Regions from separate parts of the Vreelandella vilamensis genome, predicted to be linked through region 2. Evidence: predicted binding sites of a transcription regulator. Region 2 holds the regulator's gene; each other region holds the start of a gene.
The links. Region 2 encodes PhoB, which activates phosphate uptake and scavenging genes when phosphate is short. Its sites were predicted from a motif close to TGTCATANNNNTGTCANA; they were not measured.

Region 1: QC823_RS09170 (CYTH domain-containing protein) is a predicted target of PhoB. The motif match lies at 3,964-3,981, and genes of this name have one in related genera.
Region 3: QC823_RS03240 (DUF6482 family protein) is a predicted target of PhoB. The motif match lies at 4,160-4,177, and genes of this name have one in related genera.

What each region holds. Positions count from the first base shown of each region.
Region 1 is NZ_JARWAN010000013.1:8,502-18,164, forward strand. Features, by position in the region: gene QC823_RS09150 (C45 family peptidase) at 1-435, opposite strand, end outside; gene argA (amino-acid N-acetyltransferase) at 432-1,745, opposite strand; gene QC823_RS09160 (inorganic phosphate transporter) at 1,918-3,183, opposite strand; gene QC823_RS09165 (TIGR00153 family protein) at 3,195-3,875, opposite strand; gene QC823_RS09170 (CYTH domain-containing protein) at 4,013-4,915, shown strand; gene QC823_RS09175 (ion transporter) at 4,954-5,835, shown strand; gene QC823_RS09180 (L-threonylcarbamoyladenylate synthase) at 5,839-6,465, opposite strand; gene QC823_RS09185 (PHP domain-containing protein) at 6,552-7,451, opposite strand; gene QC823_RS09190 (YciI family protein) at 7,571-7,870, shown strand; gene mnmC (bifunctional tRNA (5-methylaminomethyl-2-thiouridine)(34)-methyltransferase MnmC2/FAD-dependent 5-carboxymethylaminomethyl-2-thiouridine(34) oxidoreductase MnmC1) at 8,060-9,663, shown strand, end outside.
Region 2 is NZ_JARWAN010000016.1:8,802-18,464, reverse strand. Features, by position in the region: gene yccS (YccS family putative transporter) at 1-527, opposite strand, end outside; gene QC823_RS10550 (hypothetical protein) at 699-1,055, opposite strand; gene QC823_RS10545 (HU family DNA-binding protein) at 1,055-1,327, opposite strand; gene QC823_RS10540 (NAD(P)/FAD-dependent oxidoreductase) at 1,459-2,628, opposite strand; gene QC823_RS10535 (chorismate--pyruvate lyase family protein) at 2,776-3,315, shown strand; gene ubiA (4-hydroxybenzoate octaprenyltransferase) at 3,353-4,243, shown strand; gene phoB (phosphate regulon transcriptional regulator PhoB) at 4,339-5,025, shown strand; gene phoR (phosphate regulon sensor histidine kinase PhoR) at 5,028-6,314, shown strand; gene cysZ (sulfate transporter CysZ) at 6,330-7,070, opposite strand; gene phoU (phosphate signaling complex protein PhoU) at 7,185-7,910, opposite strand; gene pstB (phosphate ABC transporter ATP-binding protein PstB) at 7,949-8,758, opposite strand; gene pstA (phosphate ABC transporter permease PstA) at 8,752-9,663, opposite strand, start outside.
Region 3 is NZ_JARWAN010000003.1:196,754-206,416, reverse strand. Features, by position in the region: gene dnaB (replicative DNA helicase) at 1-3,687, shown strand, start outside; gene QC823_RS03245 (hypothetical protein) at 3,770-4,063, shown strand; gene QC823_RS03240 (DUF6482 family protein) at 4,296-4,598, shown strand; gene QC823_RS03235 (thiol-disulfide oxidoreductase DCC family protein) at 4,622-5,020, opposite strand; gene QC823_RS03230 (cryptochrome/photolyase family protein) at 5,020-6,642, opposite strand; gene hemH (ferrochelatase) at 6,771-7,850, shown strand; gene QC823_RS03220 (Na+/H+ antiporter subunit G) at 7,887-8,330, opposite strand; gene QC823_RS03215 (K+/H+ antiporter subunit F) at 8,341-8,610, opposite strand; gene QC823_RS03210 (Na+/H+ antiporter subunit E) at 8,604-9,098, opposite strand; gene QC823_RS03205 (monovalent cation/H+ antiporter subunit D) at 9,095-9,663, opposite strand, start outside.

The sequences.
Region 1 (9,663 bases), on a different contig from region 2:
ACCGGGATAACAGAAGGCGCTAAACGCCGCCTCCCCTGCCGGCTGCGCCGTGACCCACAGACAATGCCCCTGCAAGCACGGCAAGCCGTCTTCGTTATGGGCCAAAAGCACCCCGGGCAGCTGCACGCTGGTGCAGCCATCCGCTGCGGTCGCCAACAAATCCCCACGACAATTCCAGGCGACGACATCCACTAGCGGCAGCTCAAGCCCTTCGGCAAGGCCGCAAAGCTCTTGCCAGACGGCGGGGAAGTCACGCTGTGTGTTCGCGGCCAATCGCCTTATCACGTCAGCGTTTTCTCGCGCCTGCGCTTGCACAGCTTGCCAAGCAGGGTCGTGTCTCAGCACACGGTGAACGGCGTCACGCCCACGCTCGCCAAGCTGGCAGCCCAACTCAAACGGCGTGCCCGCGATATTGCAGCGCTCAAGGGGGGTCACAGTAGCGCCTTAATCAACACTTTGGATTTTCGCGCGTGGTTGTACGTTTCACGCTTCAGCGGCGGCAAATCGTCCAAGTTGGCGGGTGCAAAGCCGCGCTCGACAAACCAGTGAGCCGTGTGGGTGGTCAACACAAAGAGCCTCGCAATGCCGCGGCTTCGGGCGCGCTGCTCAATGGCGTCGACCAGCCGCTCGCCCCGCTCGCCACCGCGATAGCTCGCGTGCACGGCCACGCAGGCAAGTTCACCGAGTTGTGCATCCGCAAAGGCGTGCAGCGCCGCACAGCCAATGACCATGCCATCACGCTCGATCACCACGTAGTCATCAATTTCATGTTCTAAACGCTCGCGGGAGCGGGCCACCAGCATGCCGCGCTGCTCCAGCGGTTCGAGCAGGTCCAAAAGCCCCGCGACGTCGTTGAGTGTCGCCGGGCGCAGCTGTTCGTAGCGATGCTGGGTGATCATGGTGCCCACGCCGTCACGGGTGAAAAGCTCCCCCAGCAGCGCATCGTGGTTGCGCCAGCACAAAAGATGCGTGCGTGCGACCCCTTCGCGGGCCGCCTGGCAGGCCGCATGAAGATGGCGCGCCAACTCGCTGCCCGGTGTGGCCTGGCGTAACCGCGGTTGCGCTTCAAAGGGCGAGAGCTGACGCAATAGCGCCCCGGTTTCGTCTTCCAGCCCTTCCGATTCGCCGAGCAAAATCAACTTGTCGGCTTTTAGCGCCACGGCGGCGTGCTGCGCCACCTCAGAGGCGTCTAAATCAAACACTTCTCCGGTGCTCGAAAACCCCAACGGCGACAACAACACTAGCGCGCCTTTATCCAATAACCCTTGGATGGCGCTGGCGCGCACCCGGCGCACCTCGCCGCTGTGATCGAAATCGACCCCTTCGCGCACGCCCAGCGGTTTAGCGGTCACCAGGTTGCCGGAAATCACGTTGAGTTCAACGCCGTGCAACGGCGTGCTGGGTAGCCCCAGCGAAAGCCGCGCTTCTAGCCACAGCCGCTGATGCGCCGCGACTTGCTCAACGGTCGCCATGACCGCGCGATCGGCGACCCAGCGGCCGTTCACGCGCCTGGGCGTCACCTTGGCTTGCGCTAGCGCCGCCTGCACCTGGGGGCGAATACCAAACACCACCACCAAGCGCACACCTAGCGAGTGCAAAAGCGCCAAGTCTTGTATCAGCTGTTCGCCACGCCCCGATGCCATCGCCTCGCCTTCGATCAAAATGACGAAGGTTCGTCCGCGGTGCGCATTGATATAGGGCGATGCATTACGGAACCAGTCAACAAAAGGGAAGCGCGTATCCAAGGGCCGCTCTCCGGCAGCAGGGTGAATGAAATCTCGTATGCCGATTTTACCGGCCCGCTTACTTTAGCAGAGCACAAAAAATTTAGCAGAACACAAAAAAGCGGCATCTTCTCGCTGCGTCATGCACAAGAAGATACCGCTGAGGGTTGTTGAACGCTTTTGGCGTTAAGGGCTAGCCGAAGATGCCTTTGAAAATAAAGAAGAACAAAACGGCAAGACCCGCACCGGCAGGTAGCGTAATCAACCACGACATGGCGATAGTGCCAATCACCCTTAGGTTAAGCGCCGCCATGCCGCGGGCAAGACCCACGCCCAACACCGCCCCCACTAGCGTATGCGTGGTGGAGATCGGCAACCCCGTGCCCGAAGCCAGCACCACCGTCGTCGCGGCGGCAAGCGTGGCGGCAAACCCACGGCTAGGCGTAAGCTCGGTGATGCCCGTGCCGACGGTCGCGATCACCTTGTGGCCGTACGTCACCAGACCCACGACAATGCCGCCACCGCCCAACACCAGCACCCACCAAGGCACCAGCGCCGCGCCTTCAACATCGCCGCCGCTTTGTACTACGCTAATTACCGCCGCTAGCGGGCCGACCGCGTTGGCCACATCGTTGGAGCCGTGGGCGAAGGCCATCGCACACGCGGTGAAGATCATCAGCACGCCAAAAGCGCGCTCAACGTTGGCATAACCGAAGTGGTCATCACTGGATTCGACGTACTTCACGCGGCGCTCCATCCAAGTGCCAATGGCCGAGAGCAGCAACCCGAAAATGACCGATATCACCAAACTTTGCGCAAAAGAGAGATCAAGACCAACGTGCTTCAATCCTTTGGTCATGGTGACCATCGCCACCACAAACCCCACGAGGAATACGTAAGCGGGCAGATAACGTTTAGCGGCCGTTAGCGGATCGCGGGCTTCAAACACCAGGTGATGCAGCGATTTGAATATCACAAAGGCAACGGTGCCAGCCAGCAGCGGCGATACGATCCAGCTCGCGGCAATGGCCCCTACACCACCCCAATCCACCGTGGCCGCGCCTAAACCGGCAACGGCAAAACCAACGATAGCGCCGACGATGGAGTGGGTGGTGGAAACCGGCCAGCCTTTCATTGAGGCAATCAAAAGCCACGTACCCGCTGCCAGTAATGCTGAGAGCATACCGTAGACCAACAGCTGCGGATCATCTTGCAAAAGCTCCGGGTCAATAATGCCTTTGCGAATGGTATTGGTCACCTCACCGCCGGCAAGCCACGCACCGAGAAACTCAAAAATAACGGCGATGATAATCGCTTGTTTGATGGTAATGGCTTTGGAGCCAACCGAGGTGCCCATGGCATTGGCGACATCGTTGGCCCCAACCCCCCAAGCCATGAAGAAGCCAAACAAGCAGGCAAGAATGATGAATATCTCGCCGTGTTGCGCAATAATTTGCATCTTGCCCCCTTTTAACGCGCGGTCAGAATCTGCAAGCGGCTACCCACGCGCTCGGCGCGGTCGGAAAGCTCACCGACCCAATCGATGATCTTGTAAAGAAAGATCACATCGACCGGCGGTAACTCGCTTTCCAGCGCAAATAACTGACGACGAATTTCCACTTGCTGGCTGTCCGCTTGATGCTCAAGGGTATGTAGCTCACGGATCATGTTCTGCATGACATCAGACACGTTGCGCCCAAAGCCGGATTCAAGCAGATCTTTCAGCTCTTCAAGCGCCTGGCGCGCCTGGGCTACACAAGCCACGCTGGTATGCATGTAGTGGCGCATGGGCTCGGCAAGGCTTTCCGGCACGCGCATTTTGCGCCCCAGCATAATGCCGGTAATGTCGCGTACCTTATTGGCGATTTTGTCCTGTACGCTGATCAAATCGAGAATATCCGAGCGTGACACGGGCAAAAACATGGTATTGGGTAGGTTGAGGCGCAGTTCTGTTTTAAGCACATCCGCTTCGTGCTCCAAACGCGTGATGTTTTCACGCAGTTGGGCAGCACTCTCCCAGTCACCTTGAAGGGATGCTTCAAAGAACGGCAGTAGCTGGTCGGCACAGTCATTCGCTTTGACGATATGCGCCAGCAGCGGCTGGAATGGCGAACGGCCAAACATCGCAGAAAAAGGATTGGAGGTAACCATAAAGCCTTTTAGCCTGTTTTCGGAAAGCCTGGATTTGGCGGGCGCCAGTATAAAGACTGACCTGGCGCTCGTCACAAAAAATTCATACTGTCTTAAAAATTTAACCGTAGTGTCATATTAACGAGGTGGCAAACGTCATGGAAAATCCGAAAGTCTCTGCTGTAGCCCCGACGGAAGTGGAGCTCAAACTGGCCCTCGCTCCCGGCGGCCCGGCCCAGTTGGCTGCCCACCCGCTGCTTGATACCACCACGGCAACGCGGCTTACGCTGACCAATACCTACTTTGATACCCCGGACGGCGCCCTTGGCGCGGCGCGCGTTGCGCTACGCTTGCGCCAGGTCAACGGCCAAACGCTGCAAACGGTTAAAACTGCCGGACAAGGCGGCGGCGGGCTATCCTCCCGTGAAGAGTGGGAATGGGAAGTCAGTGGCAACCAACTCGATATCGCCGGGTTGAAAGCACTACCACCGTTTCAGGCGATGGAGGATGCCACTCTCGCAACCCTTGAGCCCCAGCTGCGCACCGATTTCACGCGCACAACGTGGGATATCCACCACCAGGAAAGCCATATTGAGCTGGCGCTCGACGAGGGGGACATTATCTGTCATGGCCATCACGCCCCGATTTGTGAGATGGAGTTGGAGCTTAAAGGTGGCGCGCCCAACGCCCTGTGGGACCTTGCCACGACCTTAGCGGCGGACGTTGCCCTTCGCCCGTCGGACAGCAGCAAAGCGGCCCGCGGCGCCGCACTGGGCCACCAACATTGGCCGCTACCCGAAGCGCACACGCCGAGCGAATGGCTCCACCGGGCCACACTGGCGCTGGACGCCTTCCACGATAGCGGCCAGAACGCATTTCTCACCCGGGCCTTGGAAGCGCTCACGCAGCTTGCCGCACATCCCGCGCTTGATGATTCGGTGCGCCCGCTCGCCCAAACGCTGCTTCAGGCGCTTGATGAATACGGCCAGCCCAATACGGCGTATGGTAGCGCCGCGCTGACCCTGGCGCGGTCTTTAGCAGAACCCACCGAGCTGCGTTGACGTGACGCGAATCTGACGACTGACGTAAGGACACCGCGATGAGCCTGACACCCGCCGGCAAAGGTCTGCGCACCCAGCTTTTCCACCTGATTTTCGAATCCGATACACCGGCCGCGAAAACATTCGACATCGCGCTGATCATCGCCATTTTGATTAGCGTCGCGGCCCTGCTGCTCGATAGTGTCGAGGCCTACCACGCTCGCTTTGGCACGGTATTCCGGTATATCGAGTGGGGGTTTACGCTGCTATTTACCGTGGAGCTCGCCATTCGGATCTATTGCCTGGAACGCCCATGGCTTTATCTAAAAAGCTTCTACGGCATTGTCGATTTGATGGCCATCGTGCCGGCGTGGCTGGTGCTGGTCGTCCCCGGCGCCCAGAGCTTGGTGCTCATTCGTATACTGCGGGTGCTACGCATTTTTCGTATTCTGCGCTTGATGGAATTTGTCGGTGAGGGGCGATTACTGCTCGATGCGCTTAAACGTAGCCTGCGGCAAATTTTTCTGTTTTTCTTCAGCATTTTGATGGTGGTCACGCTGTTTGCCGCGTTGATGTACGCCATCGAATCCCCTGAGGCGGGCTTTACTAGCATCCCCATCTCGATTTATTGGGCGATTGTGAGCATGACCACGGTGGGTTACGGCGATATCGTGCCGGTCACCCCGCTCGGTAAAGCGATTACCGTGATACTCATGTTGATTGGCTACTCGATTATCGCGGTGCCCACCGGGGTGTTTTCAGCGCAGGTGATTCGCTCGATCCGCCAAGACCGCTACTCCGACGAAGCGTGCCCCGGTTGCGGCTATGACCGCCACGAAAAACAAGCGCTCTACTGCCTGCGCTGCGGCACTTGGCTGGATGAGTACAGCGAAGACCCGCGCAAGCACGAGTCTTCGACAGAGAATGATCAAGACACTTGATGTTTAAAGCGCTTGAAACGGCGCCACATCCCCACGCCCTTCGCGGAGGATTTTCGGTGGCAAATCGCGCAGGTCGATGACGCTTGTCGGGTCAAGCTGGCACGCCCCGCCGTCGATAATCAAATCCAGATGGGCGCCAAAGCGCTCGCGGATATCTTCGGCATCGGTCATGGGTAATGCCTCGCCCACGGGGATTAGCGTCACGCTCATCAGCGGCTCACCCAGGGCATCGAGTAGCGCATGCGTAATCCGGTGGTCCGGCACGCGCACCCCGATAGAGCGGCGCTTAGGGTGTAAAAGCAAGCGCGGCACTTCGGTGGTGGCCTCAAGAATAAAGGTGTAAGCCCCCGGCGTGTGTGCTTTCAGCAGGCGAAACACGTCATTGTCCACTTTCGCGTAGGTGCCAATTTCGGAGAGATCCGAACACACCAACGTAAAGTTGTGTTTATCGTCCAGCGAGCGCAGCCATTTGATTTTTTCGATGGCTTTTTTCTCACCAAGGTGGCAGCCCAGTGCGTAACCGGAATCGGTGGGATAGGCCACCACACCGCCTTTTCGAATAATTTCGATTGCCTGATCAATCAAGCGCTTTTGCGGGTTTTCCGGGTGAATCTGAAAAAATTGGCTCATGGTCAAAGCCTCCCTACGGTGAATAACGTTTCAGTATAGATAGTCTAGTCGAGCGTGCTTAGCAGCCAATCGCTCATTAACAGTCGCTAACGGACAAAGCAGCGCGAGGCTAAAAGCGGATGGCACCATACCGGCGGCGCGGCCGTGCGGGGCACAACGCTCATGCTTCCAGGTGCTGCGTGGCTACCAGGAAAGTGAAAGTCACTGCCGAGTGAAACGTACAAATCGCGCTCGACTAGCTGACGCGCCAAATCCCGCGTGGCATCCGAATTCTGCTGGCCGTTCACCAGCTCCACCGCTTGGCCACCCGCCTCACAAAACGTATCCATCAATAGTCCGCGCTTACGCCGCGTCAGCCGGTAGCGCAGCGGGTGAGCGATCACGGCCACGCCCTTAGAGGCCACGATCCACTCTACCGCCTGGCTCACTTCCGGCCACTGCGCTTTAACGTCGCCTTTTTTGCCACTGCCAAGAAAGCGTTTAAACGCATCGGCCCAATCTTTAGCCACGCCCTCTTCCACCAGCGCGCGGGCAAAATCCGGGCGCCCTAGCGGTCGCTCGCTCCCCGCGTGAGCGCGTGCTTTTGCTAGCGCCTCTGGCAACCCCATTTTTTCCAACCGCTGGGCGATCACCTCGGCGCGCTCGATCCGCGCCTCGCGCTGCTGCGCAAGCCCTTCGACCAGCGGGCCTTGCAGGCCGTTCGGCATCAGCGCCACCACGTGAATCCCCACCCCCTGCCAGCGTGTGGATATCTCGCTACCCGGCAACAGGCAAATACCCGCCTGTTGCGCGGCTTGCTCGGCCTCAAACACGCCATCCATCGTGTCGTGATCGGTCAACGCCATATGAGTCAACCCTCGCTGCGCACACAGCGCAACTAACGCCGTAGGCGAAAGAGCACCATCGGAGGCGGTAGAATGCATATGGAAATCAACCGAATAGTGCTGATCGGCAGCGAGCGTGCGAGGAAGTGTGGCAATAGGCATGACGCCGTCGAACGAGTTTGTCAAAATAGCGGGCTCAAACAAGGCAGAATATGCCGTTATAGTGCGTTCTGCCAATCATGTGGTCAATGGCGCACTTTCGTTATCAAGGAGTTATGCCCATGCTGTACGCCGTTATCAGCGAAGACGTTACCAACAGTTTAGAGCGCCGCTTGGCCGCTCGCCCTGACCACCTCGCGCGCTTGGAAGCGCTTCGCGATGAAGGACGTTTGCTACTGGCCGGCCCCTACCCGGCCATCGACGCCGATAACCCCGGCGAGGCTGGCTTTAGCGGTAGTCTCGTGATTGCCGAGTTTGAAAGCCTCGATGCCGCGCAGGCCTGGGCTGACGCCGACCCGTATATGATTGCCGGTGTCTACGCCAACGTCATGGTAAAACCGTTTAAGAAAGTCTTGCCTTAATGTGCTTAGGCGTCCGTGGCTGTTCACAACCGTTTTTCCACACCGTCTTTTTTCACAGTGGCTGTGGACAACTCTGTGAAAACTCGGCGGACGCCTTTCGCTAAGCCAGAAATAACGCCCGGCTCACCACATTGGTTATTTTTTAACCACTTATGCTTCAACCATACGCTCTTGCAGGCGGAGACTTCTGTGACCCAGTCCACCGGCCCTTCTTGCTTTCCCCCGTTGCCCGCGCTTTCGGCCCTTACGCCACCCGAGCTGCGTTGGGAAAACGGCGCACCGCACTCGCAAGCCTTTGATGACGTGTACTTTTCCCGTGAAGACGGGCATGCCGAAACGGAGCACGTGTTTATCCACGCCAACCGTTTGCCCGAGCGTTTTGCCAACTGGCGCGAGGCGCGGGCGTTTGTCATCGGCGAGACAGGCTTCGGTACCGGGCTCAATATGCTCTGCGCCTGGGCATGCTTTGAGCGCCACGCCCCCGCCACGGCAAGGCTGCATTTACTCTCCACTGAAAAGTATCCACTGCCGCGCCAAGCTCTGGCGAAAGCGCTCAGCGCCTGGCCGTCGCTTGAAGGTTATGCACAGCCGCTACGGTCGCAGTGGCCGGACGCGGTGAGCGGTATCCACCGGTTGCACTTGAGCGAGCGGGTGACGCTCGATGTGCACTTTGGCGATACCGCCGAGCGGCTCGCATTGCTCGATGGTCAGGTTGATGCCTGGTTTCTGGATGGCTTCGCGCCATCAAAGAACCCTGAGATGTGGCAGCCGTCACTTTTCCACGCCATGGCGGCGCGCTCACGCCCAGGGGCAACGTTTGCCACTTTTACCTGCGCCGGGGTCGTTAAGCGCGGCCTGAAAGCCGCCGGCTTTCGCTGGCAAAAAGTATCGGGGTTTGGGCGCAAGCGGGAAATGCTCGCCGGTCATATCGGCACGCCACCCGCTGACACACGCCGCCGCCAAACGCCCTGGTTCACGCCACCGCCGCCTCAGCCTGTCAAGCACGTAGTGGTGATTGGCGCTGGCATCGCCGGGAGCAGTGTGGCGTCTGCGCTAGCACGGCGTGGCGTGGCGGTCACCGTGGTGGATAAAACCACCCCGGCGGCGGGTGGTTCGGGCAATCACCAAGGCGCGCTCTACGTTAAGCTTGCCGCCGAAACCAACGCGCAAAGCCGGGTTTATCTTAGCGGGCTCATGTACAGCCGCCGTTGGCTTAAATGGCTCGACCCAGCGCGAACGCTGTGGGGCGAAAGCGGTGTGCTGCAACTGGCATTAAGCGACAAAGAAGCCCAGCGACAACGCCGTTTTTTCGCTAATCATCCGCTGCCCGCTTCGCTTCTCACCCTTCACCCGCGAGGCGAACTTAACGCCCTAGCGGGGCTTCCCGTGGCGGGTGAGCAGGGGCTTTTCTACCCACAGGCCGGCTGGGTACGCCCCCAAAAACTATGTGAGCGATTATTAACAACACCAGGAGTGCATTACCAACAAGGCGAGGTTACGCAGTTGCACCAAAGGAACAACGGCTGGCAACTGACGATGGCAAGCGGTGACCTATTAGCGGCGGACCAGGTGGTGATTGCCAGCGCGCATTTAGCAAATGGCTTTACCCAAACGCGCGCTCTGCCGCTGCAGGCGGTACGCGGCCAGGTATCGAGCGTGCCCTTGCCCGCTAACGTCACCGGCCCAAAACCGGTGATTTGCGCGGGTGGCTATGTACCACCGGCGTTGGCTGGCATTCTCACTTTTGGCGCGAGCTTTGTGCCCAACAGCGAAACGACCGGGGTATTCCCTGA
Region 2 (9,663 bases):
GCCATGCTCTGCTTGACGGGCTGGCGCGAAAATAGCGCGCACCACACCACCGAAATCAGCCCGTACCAGGCAGCGCCGATCAGCAGTAACAGTTGGCGAAAGGCGACGTCGTCGTCTACACCGCCGTGCTGCTCGATGTTGATCATGACGTAGAGAGAAAGAATCAGCGTGCCCGAGGCGATGGTGGCGTAGCGTTGGCCGATGGCGCCGAGCATGATCAGGCCAAAGGTGGCGCCCGCAAGCCATAGGGCAAGCAACCACGGCCAAGGAAAAAGCTTTTGCACGATCAGCGAGACCAGCGCAAAACAGACAAGTGTCACGGCAAGCGCCTGCAGCCGCCCCTGCCAGCTATCGTCAGTCTCAGAGAGGGCGCTGGCGATAATGCCAAGAAATAGCGGAATGACAAAGCTGACGTCCCCCCACAGCGTGGCAAAGGCGAGCGCTCCGCTAAAGGCGAGAAAAACGCGCAGGCTGTAGGCGAATTTATCTAGAGTCCAAAGGCGCCGCAGCGGCAGTGCGATAGGCATAGAAGCTCTGATCGGTGAGTTATTTTAGACTTTAGTATAAATAATCGCGAGGCAAGTGGCTATGCCGGCGGCCGATAAAACAAACGCCCCGCCGCGGTTAGGCGGCGGGGCGAACGGTAGGCAAAAGCGGCGGGATGAATAAAGCTTACAAATGCTGCTTATAAATACTGTTTACAAATACTTCAACAGTTTTTGCAGCTTGTTCATATCGGCGGAGTCGCCGACAAGGCGGACATCACCGGCCATCATGCCGTCAAGAAACGCCTGCTGAGTGGGCTTTTTGAGAATGCGTAAGGCAGCCTCGGGGTCGCGAAAGCGTAGCTCAAGGTCCAAGTCCACCGGCAACCCCTTTCCCGTCGTGACCCGTTGGGGTGAAATTCGGTAGTGGCGTGCAACCTTCAAGTCTTCGGTGGCAATCCCCCAATCCAGGCTGCGCATGCGTTCAAGCTGCTCGCGAAAGCGCGGCTTGCGACGCAGCGCACGCTTAAGCAAAAAGCCGAGTAGCCACAGCGTTAGCGCAAGTTTCATTAGGAAACTGCGTCCTTCAGCGCTTTACCTGGCTTAAACGCCACGTTTTTACTGGCCGGAATTTGCAGCGGCTCGCCCGTTTGTGGGTTTTTGCCGGTGCGGGCGGCGCGTTCACGTACGGTGAAGGTACCAAAACCAATCAGAGAAACATCGTCACCTTTAGCGACACTGTTGGTGATTTCATCGAGGATTACGTTCAATACTTGGCCAGCTTTATCTTTGGATAGATCGGCGCTTTCGGCAATGGCAGCGGCGAGTTCAGGTTTGCGCATTAGGTATCTCCGGTGTTTTCGTTCAGGTGTTAAGGCGTTATCAAAAGCGAATAAAACATTGCTCGATACAGCAGCGACTAACAAGTGCTTGCAAGTCAGTGCCCTAAGCGTAGCGCGTAAGGCAGTGAAAATCAGCCTAGCAGCGCAGGGGCGGCTCTGGAAAGCTCCACTTTCCGTCTCACGCAGCCGCCTGTCAACGCAAAACCGATCAAACGTTCGTCTTTATCTTCGGCGAGGGCGGTCATGTCCGTGCCGTCTGCCTCGATGCGCCAGCGCGCTGGGGTTGCCAGCGGGGGGTAGGCAACCACCGGCAAAAGCGGTGTTTTTACGATCACCGGCCAGGCCCCAAAGTGAACCGGCGTGGGCGTTCCGGCAAGCGTCTTGGCCAGGGCGTTGGCACTGGCTTGCAGCGGCTGCACGTACATGGCGTTCACACCGGCCACGCAAGCCGCGTCACCGAGGGCGAAAATAGCCGGGTGCGAGGTTTGCAGAGTGCGGTCAACCGCAATGCCGTTGGCAGAGACCTCAAGCCCGGCCTTGGCGGCAAGCGCGGTGCGGGGCGCAAGGCCGGTGGCCAGCAGTACCACATCGGCGTCAATGCGTTGGTGGTTATCAAGTGTCAGCTGCACGGCGTCGCTGGCGCCACGGGCAATGCGCTCAAGCGAGCGCCCCAGCGCCAGCTGCATGCCCGCTTCAATAAACGTCTCGCCTAGTGCATGACCGAGTGGCTCGGGCAGAAGGCGCGGGAGGGGAGCGCTCTCAGGGGCAATCAGGCTAACGTGATGGCCGCCAGCGTGCAGGTCGTTGGCAAATTCGCAGCCGACCAGCCCCGCGCCGATAATCGCGACCCGGGCGGGGCCGTGACGCAGAGCGGCGTGAAAGCGGCGGTAGTCGTCCAGGTCGTTAACGCTGAAGCAGTGAGCGGCGCAATCGCTGGGAATGGCAAACGGCGCGCGCGGCGCTGCTCCCGTGGCAAGCACCAGCTGGGTGTAAGCGTAGTCGCTGCCATCGGCAAGCGTCAGCCACCGCGCCTCGGGGTCGATTGCGGACACGGTGGTGTGCGACAGCAGCGTGGCATTAAGCGCTTCAGCGAGGGTTTCGGCATCGCGCTGGGCGAGCTTATCCGGGGCTAGCTTTTTGGCAAACCCGGTGGAAAGTAGCGGTTTGCTGTAGTCGTCGCCGCTGTCGGCGCTGATCAAGGTGAGGCGGCGCGTATCACCTTCGCGGCGCAGCGCGCGTGCAAGGCCTACCCCGGCCATGCCGGTGCCAATAATGACTAAATCGGCGTGGGGTATCGACATAAGTTACCTATCAAGCTAAAAGGCGAAAAAAGTCAGTAATGCCAGCATGGTACACTAGCAAGCGTTGGGATGGTTTGGGTCAATCGCCTTGATTGGCCGCTTGAGTGGCTCTTCAGGGAGAGGCAGGCTTTGCCGGATATTGGTGTAATGCAAACGCAATCATGCGCGCCCATTGCGCGCTGGCTGCCGGTTACGGCGGCGCGCCCCGCCATGTCGCTTCCTTGGTGGCGCTGGGTAGCGTCTACTGACTCGTTGACCGCGCGGCTGATCGCCGCAGGTGAAGGGCGTAAGTTTCGGGTGCGGCTACTGCGCCAGAGCATAGGGTTTGCGTTTGCCGATGAGGCCATGGCGCTTGGCATTGGGCAGCGACGCTATGCGTGGCGACGTGAAGTGGCGCTGTGCCTAGACGGTACGCCCTGGGTGGTGGCGCGCACGGTGGCGCCGCTGGCGCAATGTCGTGGTCAGCGTCTGGAGCAGCTGGGGGAGCGCTCGCTGGGAAGCTGGCTGTTTCAGCAGCCGGACCTAAAGCGCGGCCCGCTTGAGGTCACCTCTCAGCCGCCGCGTTTCGCCGCCGTTGACAGCTGCTGGGGGCGGCGGTCGCGGTTTCAGCACGCTGGGTTGTCATTGCTGGTGCAGGAGTACTTTTTAACCGCCATGGCGGATGCGTTGGCGCTGCCTTCGCGCTAGGCTAGCCGCTTTTGCGTTTTCTTGAGACGAGGTAAGCATGGACCGTTCCCTACTGCGGCCGATTGGTTGGGCTCGCGTGCCCGATTTTCTTCACCTTACCCGGTTAGACCGGCCGATTGGCACCTGGCTTTTGATGTGGCCGACACTCTGGGCGCTGTGGATTGCAGCACAAGGCGTGCCGGGGCGCGATGTGCTGGTGATTTTTGTTGCCGGGGTTTACGCCATGCGCGCGGCAGGATGTGTGGTCAACGACTATGCTGATCGTCACTTCGACGGGCACGTCAAACGCACTCAAGATCGCCCGCTGGCCAATGGGCGCATTAGCGAGCGTGAGGCACAGCTATTGTTTGTGGGGCTGGTGGCGGTTGCGTTTGTGCTGGTGCTGTTTACCAATTTGTTCACCATTATACTTTCCCTGGGCGGGCTGATATTGGCGTTTATCTACCCGTTTATGAAGCGTTATACCCACTTCCCGCAAGTGTTTTTGGGGGCAGCGTTCTCCTGGGCGATCCCCATGGCGTGCGGCGCGGTGCTGGGGTACGTGCCGCTGGAGGGCTGGCTGCTGTTTTTTGCCAACGTGCTGTGGACGGTGGCTTACGACACCGAATACGCCATGGTGGATCGCGACGACGATCTTAAAATCGGCATTAAATCCACCGCCGTGCTGTTTGGCCGCGCAGATCGTTTGATCATCGGCCTGCTGCAGCTCGCGACCCTTTTGCTGCTTGCGGCGGTGGGTTGGCGCTTGGCGCTAGGAGGCTTTTTCTGGCTAGGGCTCGCCGCCATGGCGGCGACTTTCGTGCACCAGCAAGCGCTGATTCGTCACCGCGAACGGTCGCGCTGCTTTCAAGCGTTTTTGAATAACCACTGGTCGGGATTGGTCGTTTTCGCCGGAATCGCCTTGAGCTTGTGGCCCAGTGCGGGGTAAAACCCTAGGTGTCATGTAATTGTCATCAAGTCATGGTGTGATCGTCATCGAAATGTCGTGTTGATCTTTTCCGTTTAAGCACCGTGAGGCTTGTAATGACCGCCAAGACCGTTTTGATCGTCGATGATGAGGCGCCGATTCGCGAAATGATCGCGGTAGCCCTGGAAATGGCTGACTATCGCGTACTTGAAGCGGATAATGCCCAGGATGCTCACGCGATGGTGGTGGATCACCAGCCCGATCTTTTGCTGCTTGATTGGATGATGCCGGGCACTAGCGGTATTGAGCTCGCCAGGCGCTTAAAGCGTGAAAAAACCACCGCTGAGTTGCCGATTATCATGCTTACCGCCAAAGGCGAGGAGAACAATAAAATCCAGGGCTTGGAAGCCGGCGCCGACGATTACATCACCAAGCCGTTTTCCCCGCGCGAACTGGTGGCTCGGCTCAAGGCCGTGCTGCGACGCACCACACCGCGCGGCGTGGAAGACCCCATTGAAATTGAAGGGTTACTGCTGGACCCTGCTAGCCATCGCGTCAGTTCTTATGGCAAATCGGTCGATATGGGGCCCACCGAGTATCGGTTATTGCAGTTTTTTATGACCCATCAAGAGCGCGCTTACACGCGTGGCCAGTTACTTGATCAAGTCTGGGGCGGCAATGTCTATGTCGAAGAGCGTACCGTGGATGTGCATATTCGAAGGCTGCGTAAAGCGCTGGGTGAGCATAACCGGCTCATTCAAACGGTACGCGGCACAGGCTACCGCTTCTCCGCGCGAGGGTAGGCGTGCGCCTTTGGAGCCGTGAAATTTGGCGTCTAGTGTGGCTCTCGGCGGTAGGTGCCACACTGGGGGCGTTCTTGGGTGTGCCAGGGCTTGGTTTGGCCGTTGGCTTGGGGGGGTGTCTGGGGTATCACCTTTACCAGCTGCGCGCGCTTCACCGCTGGCTTATCCGCTCCCCCCACGATGAACCGCCGGCTGCCCCTGGGATTTGGGGCGAGCTTTTTGACCGTCTCTACCGCTACCAAAAAAGCCAACGCCTCACGCAAAACCGCCTACGCGCCACGCTTGCCAGGATTCAAGAGTCCTCAGAAGCCATGCGCGATAGCGTGGTGATGCTCGACCGGCATGGGGATTTGGAGTGGTGGAACAGCGCCGCGGCTAAGATGTTAGGGCTGAAAATCAAACATGATCGCGGCCAGCACATTACCAATTTTTTGCGCGACCCGCGCTTTGTCCGCTACTTCAATTCCCGCGATTACAGCGAGCCGCTAACGCTCACGTCCCCCATCGATGAGCGGCGCATTCTGCAGTATCAAATTACCTTATACGGCGACGACGAGCGCTTGGTGATGGCCCGCGACATTACCCGGTTGCATCGCTTAGAGCAGATGCGCCGCGACTTCGTGGCCAATGTCTCCCATGAGCTGCGCACGCCGCTGACGGTCATTTCCGGCTACTTAGAAACCTATGGCGACTTAGCGGAACAGCTGCCGCCGCGGTTGGGCCGCGGTATTGAGCAGATGCAGGCGCAGACCACGCGGATGCAGAACTTGGTCAACGACCTGTTGCTGCTCTCGCGCCTGGAGATTGATCAGGGCGGTGAGGACCACCAGCCAATCGATGTCGCGGCGTTATTGAAAGGCGTGCGCGAAGACGCACTGGCGTTGTCAAAAGGTCGGCAAACCCTTGAGATCGACATAGCGAGCGACGCCAAGCTTATCGGCAGCGAGCAAGAGTTACGCAGCGCGATTTCCAACCTGGCATTTAATGCCGTGCGCTATACCCCCCCGGATAGCCACATCACGCTGCGCTGGCAAATGGAGGGGGACGGCGGCTGCATCGACGTGGAAGATGATGGTGAAGGGATTGACCCGGTGCATCTTCCCCGCCTCACCGAGCGCTTTTATCGCGTGGATAAAGGGCGTAGCACTGCGACTGGCGGCACGGGTCTCGGGCTTGCGATCGTCAAGCACGTGCTACTGCGCCACGACGCCACGCTTTCAATTGACTCCCACCCTGGGGAAGGCGCCCTGTTTCGCTGCGTGTTCCCCAAAGAGCGGCTTGCCTGCTAATCCCGAAACGACGTTTTAACGCACGATAGCCCCGCCTGTCATGGCTTCTGTGCGGTAGTGGGCGTCCCACATCAACACGGCACCAGCCACTGCGCCGGGAAGTAAAAACAGGTTCGCCAGGGGTATCCAGGTAATCAACGTAACCAGCCCGCCGTAGCTTACGCTATGCCACCAGCGGCCAGAGAGGCGCCGGCGCATCTCGGCAAAACTCACCTTGTTGTTATCCATGGGGTAATCCAAGTAGGTAATGGCGGCCACCCAGGCGGAAAAGAGCGCCCACAAAAGCGGGGCGAAAAGGTTCAAGCCCGGAATCCAGCTGATGACAAACAGTAAAATAGCGCGCGGCAAAATATACCCGAGCTTAATCAGTTCACGTCCTAAGGCATCCATCGCGGTTTTCGCTAGACCGCGGTCGTCGAGCGGCTCGCGCCCGGTGGCGGCGACTTCCACCTTAGCGGCAAGAAAGCCGTAAAACGGTGCGGCAATCAAGTTCGTCACCACGGTGAAGGTAAAAAACACCACGGCAACCAAGCATAAGAAAAATAGCGGCCAAATCAGCCAGGCAAGCCAATCCAACCAGCTGGGCACCAAGCTCATCCAATAGCCAAGCCACCCTTCAAAGCGTTGCCACACCACGCTGAGTAGCGTCGCGTAGACGAGAAAATTGACCACAATGGGTAAAAAAATATAGCGCCGCATGCCGGGGCGGTAAACCCAGCAGGTTCCCTGAGCGATGGCGGTGAAGGCGTTCAGCATAGAAGGTGTATTCCTGGCAAAAAAACGGGCCGCAAAGCGGCCCATAAGATACGGGATATGACCATAATGGCAATAGCGTAACGCGTCCGCGATGTGTCTCTTCGCTTTTTCGGGTTATCTGCCCTGCTGCATTTGCTGTTCAAGCGTTTCCGGGTTGCTGTGACGAATATCGAGTCCTTTGACCAAATACACGACGTGCTCAGCGAGGTTGTCAGCGTGGTCGCCCACCCGCTCTAATGCCCGCAACACCCACATCACGCTGAGTACCGCGGAAATGGAGCGGGCATCCTCGGCCATGAACGTGATGAGCGAGCGCATCGCACTGCCGTACTCGTCATCCACTAGTTCGTCCTCTCGCACGACTTCTAACGCCAGGTCGGTATCAAAGCGTGCAAACGAGGTCAGCGCATCACGTAGCATCTTGCGCACGTGCTCGCTGATGTGGCGCACCTCCACCAAACCGCGTACGGCCGCGCCACTTTCGCTTAAGGTAATGGCGTTGCGCGCGATCTTGCTCGCTTCATCGCCAATACGTTCAAGATCAGACGAGGCGCGGATGACGGCGACGACCAGGCGGAGGTCAGAGGCGGCGGGCTGGCGGCGCGCCAGCACGCGGGTACACTCGTCGTCAATTTGCAGCTGCAAATCGTTAACCTCGCGGTCGCTGTCGCGGACCTTGATGGCAAGCTTGGTATCGCCTTCCAGCAGAGAAGTAACGGCATCGCTTACCTGCTTTTCCACCAGGCCGCCCATGGCCATGAGGTGGGTTTTGAGCTCTTCCAGCTCTTGGTTGAACTGACGCGAGATATGTTGGCTGTGGCTGTCGCTGGTGATATCCATGGAACGCTCCTTATCGTGGTGATCGGGGGGTAGGGGGGTCATGCCATTCGGCCGGTAATGTAGTCTTCCGTTCGCTGTAAGTGCGGGTTGGTGAAGACTTGGTCTGTCGGGCCGTACTCAATGAGTTCACCGTCGTGTAAGAAGGCGGTGTAATCCGAGACGCGTGCGGCTTGCTGCATGTTGTGGGTGACAAGTATTAAGGTTAGCTGAGATTTCAAGTTGCGAATCAGCTCCTCGATTTTGAGCGTTGAAATCGGGTCAAGCGCTGAGGCTGGTTCATCGAGCAGCAAGATATCGGGCTGTACGGCGAGCGTGCGGGCGATCACCAGGCGCTGCTGCTGCCCGCCTGAAAGCTGCCAAGCGGATTTGTGTAAGCGATCCTTGACCTCATCCCAGAGCGCCGCCGAGGTAAGCGCCCACTCAACAATGTCATCGCGTTTACGCTTAGAGATGCGCTTTTGCAAGCGCAGCCCGAAGGCGACGTTTTCGTAAATCGACATGGGGAACGGGTTTGGCGTTTGAAACACCATGCCTATCCGCCGCCGCAGTTCCGATACATGCATGTTATCGGCATAAATATCCTCACCTTCAAAGGTGATACGGCCACTGTGGGTGGCGTTTTCGTTTAAATCGTGCAGTCGATTGATCGCCCGTAAGAGAGTCGACTTGCCACACCCAGAGGGGCCGATAAATGCCGTGACCCGGTGGCGTGGCACGTTAAGCGTTAACTCGCGCAACGCGGTTTTTCCCGCGTAAGCGAGGCTAAAGCGTTCAATACTGAGGCAGCTTTGCGCAGCGCTAAAGTGCGTCAGGTAAGCGGCATTCGAGACGTTTGGCGACGCTAACATGACTGCCCCCGTTGGTGGCGTAAATGATGACGCAACAATATGGCAGTTAGATTAAGCACTAACACAATGAAGACCAAAAGCAGGGCGATCGCGTAGACCAGCGGGATGGCGGCCTGGATATCCTCGCCGTGAAAGGCGGTATCAAACAGATGATAGCCCAGGTGCATAAACTTGCGTTCGACGTGCAAATAGGGGAATTCGCCATCCACCGGCATTTGTGGTGCCAGTTTTGCCACGCCCACGAGCATTAGCGGCGCCACTTCGCCCGCGGCGCGGGCGATGGCGAGTATGACCGCGGTGAGCATCGCCGGGGCTGCCATGGGCAATACCACCCGTGTGAGCATTTCAAGGCGGGTTGCACCGAGGGCGACGGCGCCTTCGCGCTGAGCATCGGGGATGCGCGCAAGCCCTTCCTCGGTGGCGACAATCACCACCGGCAAGGTCAAAAGCGCCAGCGTTAGCGATGCCCACAGAAGCCCCCCGGTGCCGAAGGTCGGCGACGGCAGCGAATCGCTAAAAAACCACTCGTCCAATGAGCTACCAAGGCCGTAAACAAAGACGCCCAAACCGAATACGCCATAAACAATGGACGGCACGCCCGCCAGGTTGCGCACACCAATGCGCACCAGCCGGGTAAGACGCCCCTGATGGGCGATTTCATTTAAGTAGATGGCCGCCAGCACGCCAAAGGGCATGACGATCAACGACATCACCATCACCATCAACACCGTGCCGAAAATAGCCGGCCAGACACCGCCGCCGGTATTCGCGGCACGCGGCCCTTCGCTTAAGAACTGCCACACGCCTGACGACCAGAAGCGTATTTTTTCCCACCACGCCATGGCGTTAGGGCGATAAGCGCGATGAATTTCATTAAGTGGCTGGCGCAGCGTCTCACCTCCGGC
Region 3 (9,663 bases), on a different contig from region 2:
ATCGCCGAAGAACGGCCGAAAACCGGCGGCCCGATTGGTATGAGCGATCTTTTGACCAAAGCCGTCGATCGCATCGATGAGCTTTTCAATCTCAAAGGCGAGATGACCGGCCTCTCTTCTGGATTTCGCGATCTCGATGAGATGACCTCAGGGTTGCAGCCCTCTGACATGGTGATCATTGCCGGAAGGCCCTCGATGGGCAAGTGTTTAATGAGTGGGTCGCGGTTGGTAGACCCTAACACTGGCGCTCTGGTCACTATTGATGAACTAGTGGCTCGTCAACAAGCCCCTCTTTTGACGTTAACCGATGATCTTAAGCTGAAGCAATCACATGCATCGGCGTTTGTTGATGATGGTGAAAAGCCCGTTTTTCGTGTTCGCACCGCGACAGGAAGAGAGGTTGCGACAACATTAACGCACCCGTTTTTAACCGGAGATGGCTGGCAGCCACTGCAAAAGATAGCGGTTGGCGAGCGGATCGCGGTGCCCCGTGAAATACCAGTGTTTGGTCGTGACGTAATGCCCGATCACCAAGTAAAAACCTTGGCCTTCATGTTGACCGATGGCGGCACAACACAAACCTGCCCCTTGTTCACCAACAATAGTTCGGAATTACGGGCTGATTTCACAGAGGCGGTGAGTCACTTTCCGGGTATAACGTGCCGTTTAGTTGAACGTGACGAACAAAATGCTGAGCGAACGCCTACTTTGCGGGTGAGCCGGGATGCAGCACGCTTACAGCCATTGCGAGCGCAGTTTTCACAAAAGTTGCGTGAGAAGCTTCAAGCGAAGAATATGACTGGTGAGGCGCTTGCCTCGTTGCTTAACGTGAGCAGAGCGGCGGTGAGTGCCTGGTGCAATGGAAAGTCTGTTCCCGTTCAGGCAACGTTTATGCCGCTTTGTGAGGCGTTGGACATGCCTTTAACGATCGACTACTCGGCGTCTGACTATAGCGCTTTGGCAAAAAACGCCCCAAACCCCGTGAGGCACTTTCTTGAAGCGCACGGTGTGTGGGCAAAAAAAGCGCTGCACAAGCGGGTGCCAGACTGCGTATTTCGCTTACCGAAACAGCCATTAGCACTATTTCTAAACCGTCTTTTCGCCTGTGATGGCAGTGCCTTTGTCCAGGCAAATGGCCAAGGCCGTATTAGCTATGCGTCATCAAGCCGCGAACTGATCCGCGATGTTCAGCATTTGCTACTGCGCTTTGGTATTTTGAGCAAAATTCGTGAGAAGCAGAATCTCTATGCCAATCTGAGCCAATCGCCTTGGGAGCTTGAAATACTCGACCAGGCAAGCCAAAAACGTTTCATTCGCGACGTTGGTATCTTTAGCAAAGAGCGGGCAATAGAAACGCTTAGCGCCTGTATTGACACTAAGCGCACACATAGCAATCGCGATAGTTTGCCTAAATCGGTCAATCGCTATGTACTCGCTAAAAAAGGGGGGCGTTCATGGCGCGACCTGTTCGTGCAATCGGGTAAAACTTTACCGGTTGGTTATAATCCTCATTTATCAGGCAGCAGTGAGCGTTGCCTATCGCGCTACCGAGCAGCCGAGTTTGCCCACCTTTTAGATGCCGATGTTTACCTCGAAAATTTAGCCTCATCCGATATTTATTGGGATGAAATTGTCGCCATCGAAGCGCTGGGCACGCGGCAGGTCTACGACTTAACGGTGGATGATACGCATAACTTCGTTGCGGAAGATATTTGTGTCCATAACACCACATTCGCTATGAATATGGTCGAGCATGCGGTGATTTCCAGCGATAAGCCGGTCATGGTGTTTTCCATGGAGATGCCAGCGGAGTCCTTGATGTTGAGGATGCTCTCCTCGCTTGGGCGAATCGATCAAACGCGTGTGCGTACCGGTCAGCTTGAAGACGAGGATTGGCCGCGCCTAACTTCCGCGGTGAACTTGCTCAAGGATAAGCAGCTTTTCATCGATGATACGGCGGCACTTTCGCCTAACGAGATGCGCGCGCGGATTCGTCGGGTGGTACGCGAGCACGGCAATATGGCCTTGATCATGATTGACTACCTTCAGCTCATGCAGATCCCTGGCTTCTCGGAAAACCGTACCGGTGAAATTTCCGAAATATCACGCTCGCTCAAAGGGTTAGCCAAAGAGTTTAATTGCCCAGTGGTCGCGCTTTCGCAGCTGAACCGCTCGCTTGAACAGCGTCCTAACAAGCGCCCGGTGATGTCGGATTTACGCGAGTGCGTCACAGGCGATACGCGGGTTATGTTAGCCGATGGGCAAAGAGTGCCCATTGAGGAGTTGGTAGGTAAAACACCGGAGGTTTTATCTGTTAATGAGCACGGAAGTATCCAGCCAGCTAATAGTGATTTAGTTTGGCCTGTCGGGAAAAAGCCGATTTTTGAAGTCAAGTTGGCGAGTGGTCGACAGATACGTTGTACCGCTGAGCACCGTTTAAGGGGCTTGTTTGAGTGGAAGCATACTCACGAACTTAAGGTAGGTGATCGTCTCGCTGTTGCAAGAAAGGTGAGTGAGCCTACTTCCCCCGCCGTTTGGGAAGAGAGTGCCATTATATTACTGGCACATTTGCTCGGTGATGGCAGCTACATTAAGCACCAACCTCTGCGCTATACGACGGCATGTGAAGCCAATAGTCGAGCCGTTACTGATGCAGCTCAAGCATTTGGCTCAACGGTAACGCGACATGCAGGGCGTGGCAATTGGCATCAATTGGTTATTGCCGGTAACGGAAACCGTTGGCATCCAGCTGGGGTTGGCAAGTGGTTAAAAGATCTGGCGATATTTGGGCAGCGTTCTGCCGAAAAGCATATCCCTAATGAAGTTTTTCAGCTGTCTAACGATCAGCTTGCTCTATTTTTGAGACACATTTGGGCGACTGACGGAAGCATAACGCAAGATAAAAACAACCGTGTCCGTATCTATTTTTCCACGGTCAGCCGCAAGTTGATTGATGACATTGCAGCACTTTTACTGAGGTTCGGTATCGTCGGGCGTATCCGGCATGTGGTCTCGGGTAATGGGGAGGGTTGGTTTACCATCGATGTGTCAGGTGGAGAACAGCAGCAACGCTACATGTCGTTTATAGGCGCATTTGGGCATCAAGTAGCCATTGTGGAACAGCTTTTGAAAGGAGAACTGAAGAGCAATACGAATTTGGATACGCTGCCGCAAGAAGTCTTCAGTTATGTGAAAAATGAGATGCAAGCTCAAGGTATTAGCCAGCGCAAAATGGCTTCTTTACGAGGAACAGCTTACGGCGGTACAGCGCACTTTAAGTTTTCCCCTTCGCGAGAAACGCTCGAAAGTTATGCCGATATTCTGCAAGATGCCACGCTAAAACAGGTAGCCAGTAGTGATCTTTTTTGGGACCGAGTAGTGGATATTCATGCCAGTGGGGAGGAAGAGGTCTTTGATCTCACTGTGCCCGGTAACGCTTGTTGGTTAGCCGATGGCATTGTGAGTCATAACTCAGGCGCGATTGAGCAGGATGCGGACGTGATTGCTTTTGTGTATCGCGATGAGGTGTATAACCCGGATAACCCGGATAACCAAGGATTGGCGGAGTTGATTATCGGTAAACAACGTAACGGGCCGATTGGAACGGTTCACATGGCGTTTATCGGTAAATATACGCGTTTTGAGGATTTGGCGCCGGATAGCTATGGTGAAGCATTTGGCGACTAACTTGAGCCGTGGCGACGAGCCCGTATAATGCGCAGCCTTTTACACGTATTTTTGTATTTCATCATACGATAGGGGATTAGCGATGGCAGGTGGTTTTAAGCGCGGTAATCGGCAGCGCGTACCCAAGCTTCAAGGGCGAGGCGAGCTTCAGGCGCTGGAGAGAGAAGGGCCATTTAAAGAATGGCTGGGGATGCCGGACCTCTACCGCTACTATCTTACGGTCGATGGTGAGAAATACAGCTATCAAACTGAAGACCCGGAGGTGCCGGTTTCTATCGGTGATAAAGTGGTATTTCGCTATAAAGAAACCAAAGCCGGGAATTGGATTGATCGCAATTCGCTAGGTAAAGCCATCGACCCTTCCGAGTACCAATAGTGAAAGGCCGTGATGTTACATGGACGGATGCTTTTTCCCCGGGTATGAATGAACCGGGTATGAATAAATAAGCGAGGAACTCTCCTGTATTGCGACCGTCATATGGCTGACATATAAACGCCATTGGAATGTCATTGGGTGGCGTCATGCTAATCTTTATACGTGAAGTCATTCACCGACACACCCAACGACACGACGTAAATAAAAATAAGGTTACTAACAGGAGGGAACCATGGAGCTTAAAGCACTTAAGGCCTTTGTGGAAAAACACGATAATTTTGAAATTCGTGTCATTACGCACGCCGGTAGTCGTTTTTATCAAGCCGAGCTAGAAGATGTGGAAGGCGAACGCCATATGCTAACCCAGAAGGGTAAGCCGATGCTTTTTCGTTCGCTTGATGATGTTTACAATGAACTCAAACGGGTCGGTATTCATCGTGCGTATTTGGTACAGCATGTGCCCCACGACGAGGTGATCGGCCGCGATGCTCACTACAGCGAGCCGTTGACGTCACGCATGCCACTGGTTTTTTAAGCGTCTATCTTTTTAAGCGCCTATCATGCTCGCGATTGGCGCTTTTCCCACCATTGCCCCAGCTTTACCCGTCGGCGAGCAAAAAAACGGTAGCCAGCATCCATCACGGTATTAACAACGGGCAAGCAAGAAATCCACACCAGCCGCCGGTAGCCCAGTACCGCATAGAGGGCCCGGCTGGCATCCATCCCGATGTACCATCTTCCTTGGTTATCTAGCACGTGCAGTTTGCCCATCATGGCATCAAAGTGGGTGTCGTAATCGTCTGCACAAAAGTGCTCATCTTGAATATCCACGAGATTAACGCGTTCGCGGTGACGATGCTTGCTGAGCCAATTGACCTCAACGCGGCAGAAAGGGCAGTGACCGTCATGAAACAGCGTCACCGGAGCTTTGGCATCTAGCGTGCGAAAACGGGTCATTATGTTGCCTCTGGGTTTCGTTGGGTTTTATGGCGGCGTTGAGGGGCATGTCCGGGAGAATAATAGCCATCAGTGTGGATGGCATCGCCGTAGCCAGGTGCGGTGTCGAGTTGGTCGAGAAACGCTTCGGCTTGCTGGCGCATGGCGTCACGTTTTTCCGTTTTCATTTTGGCGAGCGAGCCGTAAATCAGCTTCATGCGCGGATTTTGGCTAAGCGTGCTATCATGCGTTTCGAGAAAGTGCCAGTACAAGCTGTTTAACGGGCAAGCCTTGGCCCCAGTGACTTGCTTTGGCGAGTAGCGACAGTGCTGGCAGTGATCTGACATCTTGTCGATATATTTACCCGACGCGCAGTAAGGCTTAGAGCCCATGAGGCCACCGTCAGCGTGCAAGACCATGCCGAGCGTATTGGGCAGCTCTACCCACTCGCAGGCGTCGGCGTAAACGGCGAGATACCAATCGCACAGGGCTTCTGGCTTTACACCGCACAGCAGTGCGAAGTTACCGGTTACCATTAAGCGCTGAATATGGTGGGCGTAGCTATTGTCGATTGTCATCTCAATTGCGCGCTGTAAACAGCGCATATCGGTGTTGCCATCCCAGTAAAAAGCCGGCAAGTCGCGGGTAAACCCCAACCGGTTTTCGCGTTTATAATCCGGCATTTGCGTCCAGTACAAACCGCGCACGTATTCTCGCCAGCCGAGAATCTGACGAATAAACCCTTCCACCGCGTTAATCGGTGCCGACCCTGTGGCATAGCAAGTTGCAGCGGCTTCGCACACTTCGCGCGGTGAAAGTAGGCCAATGTTCATCGCGACCGCTAAACGCGAGTGAAATAAAAATGGTTCGGTATCGCTGATGGCATCCTGATAGCGGCCAAAATCAGGCAGGCAGTGATCCAGGAAATGGCGCAGCTCTACCAGCGCCTGGTGCCGAGTGACTGGCCAGTTAAACGTCTCCAGCGTGCCCATATGGTGGTCAAAGTGTTGTTGTGCCACGGTGAGCGCTTCACGGGTTAACGCGTCCTGTGGGTGTTGCGGTGGGTGCGGTGCCTCAAATGTCTTAGGCAATGGCTCGCGGTTATCGTGATCAAAGTTCCACTGTCCGCCAGCGGGTTTGCCATTTTCCATCAAAAGTCCGCTGCGTTTACGTTGCTCCCGATAAAAATACTCAAGCCGCAGTTGCTTGCGCCCTTCGGCCCACTGGGCAAACTCCTCAGGCGTGGTGAAAAACCGGTCGTCTTCCCATAGTTGCCAAGGGACAGGGGCATTTTGGCGCTTTTGCATGGCTTGCCAAAGCCGCCATTCACCGGGTCTAACCGCTTGAATATGATCGCAGTCGTAAGCACTGGCTAACCGTTCGGTTTCAGTAATGATGTCGTGCGTGTTATCGGCATCGCCCAACGCGCTATAGTGAACGGTGAAGCCCTTTTCGCGCAGCGTTTGGGCAAAATGTCGCATTGCCGCCAAAAAAACACCGATTTTTTGAATATGGTGAGGAACGTAGTGTGCTTCTCGTGCCACTTCGCACAGGGCAACGACGGCGTTTTCTGGGGCTTCACGTAGCGTTGGCAGTGAAAGCGTCAGCTGGTCACCCAACACGATAATAAGCGGCCTGGACATAAGTTTGCCTATAGTTATACAAATTGTGCTGATAGTATAACTACATGCTGCTTATTTGCGAAAAATGTTAAAGTGAATTTACATATTATGTGTTTGCCCACATGGCGCGTTTGCGAGAGGAGATTTGCATGACCACAGATGTTGCGATGGATCAGCCGGGAGAAGGCCGCCTAGCCCACGCCCCAAGTGACCACCCCCCTATTCCGCGAGCAAAAGTGGGGGTTGTGCTGGCGAACCTTGGAACACCGGATAATACCGACTACTGGTCAATGCGCCGCTATCTCAATGAGTTTCTTTCTGACAAACGTGTTGTTGATTATGCCAATTGGAAGTGGCAACCACTTTTGCAGTTAATTATTTTGACCAAGCGCCCGTTTTCTTCCGGCCAGGCCTATAAAAGCATTTGGAACACAGAAAAAGACGAAAGCCCGTTGTTGACCATTACCCGCGCGCAGACGGAAAAAATGACCGAACGCCTCAAAGCGCTTTACGGGGATGATGTCGAAGTTGATTTTTGTATGCGCTATGGCAACCCCTCGACAGAAAGTGTGCTGACGCGCATGAAAGAGAAGGGCTGCGAGCGTATTGTCTTTTTCCCTCTCTATCCGCAATACGGCTCGCCCACCACCGCCACGGCCAACGATCAGGCTTTTCGCACGCTGATGAAAATGAAGTGGCAACCTTATATTCGTACGGTGCCGGCTTATTATGAGCACCCTGCGTATACCCAGGCGCTGGCGAATTCGGTGCAGGAAGCGTACGACAGTCTAGAGGGACGGCCGAGTAAACTCGTGGCCAGTTACCATGGTGTGCCGGAGCGCTATTTGCTCGAAGGCGACCCTTACCACTGCCAGTGCCAAAAAACGACGCGTTTGTTACGTGAAAAACTCGGGTTTAGTAAAGAAGAGGTTGATACCGCGTTTCAATCACAGTTCGGACCCGAGAAATGGGTGGGGCCGCAAACAGTGAATCACGTTGCGGAGCTTGCTAAACAAGGCCATAAGCATATTGCGGTAATGTCGCCGGCGTTCTCTTCGGATTGTGTGGAAACCTTGGAAGAGATTCAGGAAGAAATTCATGACAGCTTTATGGAAGCCGGTGGGGAAACGTTTACCTACATTCCCTGCTTAAATGATCGTGATGATCATATAGACGCGTTGCTTCAGGTGGTGAATAACGAACTAAGTGGATGGCTGCCTCGGTCTTGAGGCGTTAGCCCTAGATCGTCATGTTAAGCGGCCGCTTTAGCGGCCGCGACTTTTTAGCAGTTGGCGTTTTCGTGACTTTACACCGCTCGGTCGTTTAGGACGTCCAGGTCGAGCGACGCGGTTCTGGCCTACGTCCTCATCCAGCAGTTCAGGCAGGGAGCCACGCGTGCTGGTGATAAAACGCAGATGCATATGCAATCCCGTCTTGGCCAACATATGCCCTGTTACTGGGGCGGTAATAAAAAGAAAAAGGGTGATAAGCAGTTCCTGCATATGAGGTTCGCGTTGATATAGCGTGAAGTACACCATCGAAGCAATTAATACGCACCCGATCCCCAAAGTTGTCCCTTTTGTGGGACCGTGAAGACGCATGAAGAAATCTTCGAATTGCAGCATCCCCAGCGAGCCGGTAAAAGCGAAGAGACCGCCTAGAACAAGTAACAACGATACGAGGGCTTCAGCAATAAACGGCAGACTCATGGCGCTCTCCTTATTCGATGATATCGCCGCGTAATAAATAGCGGCAGATGGCCATGGTGCTGATAAAGCCCAGCATGGCAATGAGAATAGCGGCTTCAAAGTAAGTCTTTGTATTGAGCCAAAGCCCGACAATGACAATCAAGGCAATCGCGTTGACGTACATTGTGTCAAGCGCCAGCAAGCGATCAGGAATGTCGGGTCCCTTCGCTAGACGGTAGACGTTTATCGCCATGGCGAGAACAATAAGCGTAAGGCTAATCCAAAGGGCGATGATCAGCATTCGAAAATCTCCTTTATGGGCCGCTCGTAACGTTCGTAGATATCTCGAATCAATGCTTGTTCGTCGCTCATGTCGAGTGCATGAATCAACAGCGATGATTTATCCAGGCTAATGTTGGTAGAGACAGTGCCGGGTGTCATGGTGATCGTATTGGCTAGCAGCGTGATCGCCAGGCGGTCTTGAACGTGTAATGGATACTCGATAAACCCTGGGTGCGGTGCGCGCTTTGGGCTCCAGATCAATAAGCTCACTTGTATATTCGCGACGACGATGTCGCCTAGTACTCGCAGCACAAAAAAGGCTAACTTGATGGGATGCTTAATGCGTGGAAGTGGCAGCCAAAAGCGTCGTGTAATCAGAGGAATGCCCAAGGCCAGTATGAGACCAAGCAAAATTTGTCCAAATGACAGACTGCTGACCATTAACAGCCAGGTGATGAGCAAAATCAGCGACAGTGCCGGCGCAGGTAAGTAACGTTCTATTTTCATCGTTTATCCCCTGTCACTGAGGCTGCCGTGTGTGCGAGTGCAGGTTGTTTCGCTGTTGCTATATCAGAACTAACGGCTTTCGAGTAGTTCGTAAGAGAAGACGTATCTATTAGTGGTGCTTTTGTTCGAGTTGCTTCTGTTCGAGATGTTTTTGCTAGAGGCTCTTTAGCTAGAGGCACTAAGGGAGGGAGCAGCGTTTCTGTAAATTGCTGTGGATTAAATAGCTGCTCGGCTGTCGCGTCGGTGTAATGGCTGACCGGGCTGGCAAGCAAAACCAGTAATGGTGCGCTAACCAACAGCCAAGTAGCCCCCGAGAGTTGCCGTCTGTTGGCGACTGGCCCGCTAGGCTCGCCTTTATAGCTTGCCCAAAAAAGGACGGAACCCGCTCGTGACAGCGCCACTAAGGCTGCGAGGCCGGCTAATAGCAGCAGTGGCCAAAGCATTAAGCGCTGGGTCTCATCAGCCGCTTGCATGAGCAGTAGCTTGCCAAGCGCACCGGCAAGCGGTGGAATGCCGGCGACGGCGACGGCGGCGATCATAAACATACCACCAAGCAACGTGGGCT